DNA from 2 places in the Streptomyces sp. NPDC051684 genome. Region 1 is predicted to be linked to the other one. Evidence: riboswitches for the same ligand, from Rfam matches in the RefSeq annotation. Region 1 holds a riboswitch; the other holds the start of a gene.

What was found. A riboswitch is a leader RNA that binds a small molecule or an ion and turns the genes downstream of it on or off. The one in region 1 is predicted to bind cyclic di-AMP.
Region 2: it holds a riboswitch for cyclic di-AMP, as region 1 does, so the genes downstream of both, ACIA8D_RS01325 (NlpC/P60 family protein) here and ACIA8D_RS31505 (transglycosylase family protein) in region 1, are expected to answer to the same signal.

The regions. Positions count from the first base shown of each region.
Region 1 is NZ_JBITCS010000032.1:70,478-73,680, reverse strand. Features, by position in the region: gene ACIA8D_RS31510 (transglycosylase family protein) at 1-1,026, shown strand, start outside; cyclic di-AMP (ydaO/yuaA leader) riboswitch at 1,207-1,365, shown strand; gene ACIA8D_RS31505 (transglycosylase family protein) at 1,370-2,083, shown strand; gene eno (phosphopyruvate hydratase) at 2,391-3,203, shown strand, end outside.
Region 2 is NZ_JBITCS010000001.1:279,686-282,888, reverse strand. Features, by position in the region: gene ACIA8D_RS01335 (NlpC/P60 family protein) at 1-155, opposite strand, end outside; gene ACIA8D_RS01330 (hypothetical protein) at 451-804, shown strand; gene ACIA8D_RS01325 (NlpC/P60 family protein) at 836-2,026, opposite strand; cyclic di-AMP (ydaO/yuaA leader) riboswitch at 2,034-2,186, opposite strand; gene pcrA (DNA helicase PcrA) at 2,373-3,203, shown strand, end outside.

The sequences.
Region 1 (3,203 bases):
AACGGTCGTCACCGTCGCCCCCGTCAGGCCCCTGCTCTCGTCGTCGCCGCCGGAGTCACCGGCAGCGCCATCGCGATCCCGCTGTTCGCCGCGAGCGGCGCGAGTGCCGCGACCACGCAGGCGTGGGACAAGCTCGCCGAGTGCGAGAGCGGTGGGCAGTGGAGCCTGGACGCCGGTAACGGCTACTACGGCGGCCTCCAGTTCACGCAGGAGAGATGGGAGGAGTACGGGGGGCTCGACTACGCCCCGCGTGCCGACCAGGCCAGCCGCTCGCAGCAGATAGCCGTCGCCGAGAAGGTTCTCGGCGACAAGGGGCCGAGCGCCTGGCCGATGTGCTCGCTCACCTCGGACCTCACCAAGGACGACGGCTCGGCGGACGTCGACCCGGGCGTGTCCGCGTCACCGTCGGCGCAGCCTTCCGAGTCGTCCGACTCCGGTGACGACGACAAGTCGTCGGGCGAGGGCGCAGATGGCGGCGCCGACAAGGCGGGCTCCGCGGACGCCACGGATCCGGCCGACTCCACCGAGTCCAGCGATTCCGCCGAATCCGCCGAATCCGCCGATTCGGGAGACAAGGGTCACGACGAGTCCGCGGGCTCCGACTCCTCGGACCGCCCGACGGCGGACGAGACGAGCGATACCTCCGGTAACAAGGGGGCGGAGTCGTCGAGCCCGTCAAGTGACAAGTCCCACGCGCCTTCTGACGGCACCCCCGCCGGGACGGCCTCCCCGTCCGCCCGGCCCTCCGGCGACACGTCCGGCCGCCACCGCGGCGACCGCGCCGACGACGACGGTTCCGACTCCCGTAAGGGGGCGGGGCGGCACGCCTCACGCGACGACAAGCGCGCCGGCGACACGTACGAGGTGCACGCCGGCGACAACCTCTGGGACATCGCGAAGACCCAGGACGTGCACGGCGGATGGGACGCGCTCTATGAGCGGAACAAGGAGACGGTCGGTACCGACCCAGACCTCATCCTTCCTGGTCAGAGCCTGGATCTTGGGGACGGATCGGACAAAAGGTAGCGGGGGTTCGGGGCGGTTGAAGGGGCTTTGTCCGATGTCGATCGAGTGAGACATGGGTCTCAAAGCCCCTGATCGACTTTGAAATCGGACGGATCGACCGCTTACGTTCGTGACCGCTCGCTTCAGCGGGCCCCGATGGACGTCACGCCGAATCCTGCCAACGTCCGTACGGGAACAGTCGACGCGTAAGCGCCGTAGGCAGGAGCGGGGGACCCAGGTAAGCCGCCCTTCCGGGAGACCGGACGGGCTTGGGGTTAAGCAGCGCACAAGGATGCGTCTGCCGGACACTCACTGGTCCGAACCCGACAGCTCACCTCGCAGGCGTCGGTGAGGAGACATCTCCATGCTGTTTTCCGGCAAGAACAAGCACCGCCGCCCGTCCAAGGCCGTCCGCGTCGCCACGCTCGGCGGTGTCGCCGCTGCCGCCGTCGCCGTGCCGCTGATGGGTGCCACCTCGGCCTCCGCCGCCACCACGTCCGAGTGGGACCAGGTCGCGCAGTGCGAGTCCGGCGGCAACTGGTCCACCAACACCGGCAACGGTTTCTACGGCGGTCTGCAGTTCTCGTCCTCCACCTGGTCCGCCTACGGCGGCGACCAGTACGCCTCCACCGCCGACCAGGCGTCCAAGGCGCAGCAGATAGCCGTCGGCGAGAAGGTTCTCGCCTCCCAGGGCAGCGGTGCCTGGCCGAACTGCGGCTCGGGCCTGTCCTCCACCCCGAACGAGGGTGGCGGTGACGACTCGTCGCAGCAGCAGGCTCCGAAGCAGGAGACCCAGCAGCGTGCCGACCGCTCCGAGCAGCGTCAGCAGCCGCAGCAGCAGGAGGCCCCCAAGCAGGAGGCCCCGAAGCAGGAGGCCCCGAAGCAGGACACCGTCACCACCCCGACCGGTAACAAGGTCGAGAAGGGCGACGGCGAGTACAAGGTCAAGTCCGGCGACACCCTCAGCAAGATCGCCGAGGCGCACGGCACGACCTGGCAGCAGGTGTTCGAGAAGAACAAGGACATCGTCAAGGACGCCAACCTGATCTACCCGGGTCAGCAGCTGCACCTCAGCTAAGACGTCCGGCCCCGCGCAGGGGCCCGGTCCGCCCAGGACCCCCAGGCACGGACTCGGCATCGGCGGACGCCGAGTCCCGCCGCCCTCCCCGTCCCCACGGGCCGCTCACTTCGGCGACCCCCGCCCCGGCACAGCCGGGGCGGGGGTCGCTGTTTTTGTTCCGTTAAGGAACATTTCGCTAACGGCGTTGTCCACGAGGCGGGCGTTCGGATGGCCGATGCCCGGGAGCCGGTTAGGCTCAGGGGGGCGGGATCCGTTGTCCGACGGCCGCCCGCCAAGCTTCGTCACATCCCAGAAGGAGATGCTCGTGCCGTCCATCGACGTCGTCGTAGCCCGGGAAATCCTGGACTCCCGAGGCAACCCCACGGTCGAGGTCGAGGTCGGCCTCGACGACGGGAGCACCGGCCGTGCTGCCGTCCCGTCCGGCGCCTCCACCGGTGCCTTCGAGGCCATCGAACTCCGCGACGGTGACCCGAACCGTTACCAGGGCAAGGGCGTCGAGAAGGCCGTCCTCGCCGTCATCGAGCAGATCGGCCCGGAGCTCGTCGGCTACGACGCCACCGAGCAGCGCCTGATCGACCAGGCGATGTTCGACCTGGACGCGACCGACAACAAGGGCTCGCTCGGCGCCAACGCCATCCTCGGTGTCTCGCTCGCCGTCGCGCACGCCGCTTCCGAGGCGTCCGACCTGCCGCTCTTCCGCTACCTGGGCGGCCCGAACGCGCACCTTCTCCCGGTGCCGATGATGAACATCCTGAACGGCGGGTCCCACGCGGACTCCAACGTCGACATCCAGGAGTTCATGATCGCCCCGATCGGCGCGGAGTCCTTCTCCGAGGCCCTGCGCTGGGGCGCCGAGGTCTACCACACGCTGAAGAAGGTCCTGAAGAGCAAGGGCCTGGCCACCGGCCTGGGCGACGAGGGCGGCTTCGCCCCGAACCTGGGCTCGAACCGTGAGGCCCTGGACCTGATCCTCGAGGCCATCAAGGAAGCCGGCTACGTTCCCGGCCAGCAGATCGCCCTCGCCCTCGACGTCGCCGCCTCCGAGTTCTACAAGGACGGCAAGTACCAGTTCGAGGGCAAGGAGCGCTCCGCCGCCGAGATGACGGAGTACTACGAG
Region 2 (3,203 bases), on a different contig from region 1:
TTCACCTGGGCGGGGCTGAACTCAGGCTCCGCGTGCGCCGCCCCGCCGTCGAGGGCGGTGACGCCGGCCGCGGAGGCGAGGGCGAGGGTGGCCGCGGTGCGGGCCCTGCCGGCGCTGAGCGGACGCGGTCGGGGCTTGCGGTGTGCTGCCGGCACAAGGTCCTCCTCTGGGGGCCGCCCGCGAACCGCACGAGCCCCGGTCGCGCGTCCGGCGGCGGCCCGCACAGGGGGAGCGGGTCGCCGCCGGACCTTTCTCGGCGGTGGTGTCCGACTGCCGCCCCTGGCCCGGGCGGCGGTGGGGAGCCGGTCACCTGAGCAAGGACGCTAAACCTCCGCGTAACGGGTTGGTGGCTGATTGTTCGCAACTGGCCCATTTGTTACGGGTGGTGGCAGAGGGTGACCGCTGGGCCTCCGAAGTGGTCCGAAACGGGCCCAAGTAGGCTCCGGCCCCATGGACGTACTCATCAACCTCTTCGTCGGTCTGCACATCATCGGCATCGCCTCGCTGCTCGGCGGCTTCCTCACGCAGATGTCGGCGATGAAGGAGGGCACGGCCCGCTTCAACAAGGCGATGCTGCACGGCGCCCTGACCATGCTGGTGACCGGTGTCGCCCTGGTCGGCCTCAACCAGGCCGACGGCAGCACCGTCAACAACATCAAGATCGGCGTGAAGCTCGCCATCCTGATCGTGATCCTCGGCATCGTCTATGTGAAGCGGGACGAGGAGAAGGCGGAGAAGGGCCTGTTCGCGACGGTCGGCGCGCTCACCGTCGCGAACATCTTCATTGCGGTGCTCTGGACCTGATCACTGGCGTCATCGGCAGCGCCGGCCGGGCTCAGGCAGGCCGCACCACGCTGTGGATCGACGACGTGCCGTCGTAGTAGATCGACTCCTCGCGCACGACCGCGCCCGGCTTCGGCGCGTGGACCATCATGCCGTCGCCCATGTATAGGCCGACGTGGCTGATGTCGTCGTAGAAGAACACCAGGTCACCGGGTTGGATGTCGGAGAGCGGCACCGTCTTGCCGATCTCGACCTGGTCCCAGGTCGTGCGCGGCAGCGAGATCCCCGCGGACTTCCACGCCGCCGCCGTCAGACCCGAGCAGTCGTACGAGTCCGGTCCCGTGGCACCCCACACGTACGGCTTGCCCTCCTGCGCCTTGGCGAACGCGAGCGCCTGCGCGGCCTTCGTCGCGTACGAGGCGTCCGAGGAACCGGACGAGGATCCGGAAGAGGAACCGGAGGACGAGCCGGACGACTGCTCCTGCTCCCTCGCCCGCTCGGCCGCCTTCCGCTTCGCGTCCTCCGCGGCCTTCTGCTTGGCGGCCAGCTCCGCCGCCTTCTTGCGGGCGGCCTCCTCCTTGGCCTTCTCGATCGCCGCGAGCCGCGCCTTCTCCTCGGCGGTCAGCTTGGACAGCAGCTGCCGCGCATCGGAGAGCTTCGTCTGCACGGTCTCCTTCGTGGACCTCAGCTCCGTCTGCGAGTCGGTGAGGTCCTCAAGGCTCGACTGCGCCTCGGTGCGCTTCTTCGCGGTCTCGCGCGTCTGCTTCTGATAGTCGTCGATCGACTTCTTCTGCTCGTCGGTCAGCCGGCTCATCAGCTGGCGCTGCGAGAAGTAGTCCTCCGGGTCGTCCGCGAGGAACATGGTCGCGGTGTCGCTCACACTGCCCGAGCGGTACTGCTCAGCGGCGTATCTGCCGAGCTTCTGGCGGGCCGTGTTCATGTCCTCCGTGCGCTGCGCGACATCGTCGAGGAGCTTGTCGACCTGCTGTTTCTTGGCGTCGGTCCGTTCCTTCGCCCCGTTGTACTTCTGGGTGGCGACCTCGGCCTGCCGGTAGAGGGTGTCGACCTTCTTCTGCACCTCTTCGAGGCGCGGCTTGGACGACGGCTGCGCGGGCGCGGCCTGTGCGGTCTGCGAGAGCAGGGCCACGGAGGTGAGGGCGGCGGTGGTGATGCCGACCGCGGGGGTCGTGCGGAGGCCGCCCGTCATCCGGGACCGGCTGCGGGGCTTGCGGTGCGACGCCAAGGCAGGCGACTCCTTCCGTCGTCCGCCTACCGGGTTAGCTGTCGGGTTCGGGCGTGGTGCGCGGAAGGCTGCCCTACGGTCGGCTGACCGATTCACCCCAAGGTCGGTTGGGTCCCCGGTTCCCTGCCTCGCGGCGTACGGGACTCGGCGGGGGCTTCCCGTTCGCCGCGACATTCGCGGACGGGGGGACGGGCTGCCCGGCTGCACCGTAGCCAACTCGTGTGGCTGCTGTGAAGGTTGATGTTCGATATGCCCGATACATTTTCGTGATCTGCCCTCCGGCGGGCTCTTGGAGTTCCGAAGGCAGCCACAGGTTGTCAGTGGGGCGGCCTAGACTCGTAGAGCGATGAGCAGCCTCTTTGACGACAGCTTCCTGACCGGCCTCCAGAAGGGCGCGCCCGGCTCTCCGAGCGGTGAGCAGGAACCCCCGCCGCCGCCTCCGGACCCCGAGTACGACGACGGGGCCCCGGAGCCGATGCCGGACGGGCTGTTCGGCGTGCCCCCGGAGCGGGACGCGTACTACCGGGACGGCGCCCCGCGCCCCGTCCTCGACTCGGCGACCCTCCTGGAGGGGCTGAACGAGAACCAGCAGGCGGCCGTCGTGCACGGCGGCACTCCGCTGCTCATCGTCGCGGGCGCCGGCTCCGGCAAGACCCGCGTCCTCACGCACCGCATCGCGTACCTGCTCGCCGAGCGCGGCGTGCACCCCGGCCAGATCCTCGCGATCACGTTCACGAACAAGGCCGCGGGCGAGATGAAGGAGCGTGTCGAGGACCTGGTGGGCCCGCGGGCGAACGCGATGTGGGTCTCCACCTTCCACAGCGCGTGCGTGCGCATCCTGCGCCGCGAGTCGAAGAAGCTCGGCTTCACGTCCTCCTTCTCGATCTACGACGCCGCCGACAGCAAGCGGCTCATGGCGCTCGTCTGCCGCGACCTGGACCTGGACCCGAAGAAGTTCCCGCCGAAGTCCTTCAGCGCCAAGATCAGCAACCTCAAGAACGAGCTGATCGACGAGGAGGACTTCGCCGCGACCGCCGCCGACGGCTTCGAGAAGACCCTCGCCCAGGCCTACGCGATGTACCAGGCACGCCTGCGCGAGGCGAACGCGCTGGACTTCGACGACCTGATCATGACGACGGTCAACCTGCTGCGCGCGTTCCCGGACGTCGCCGAGCAC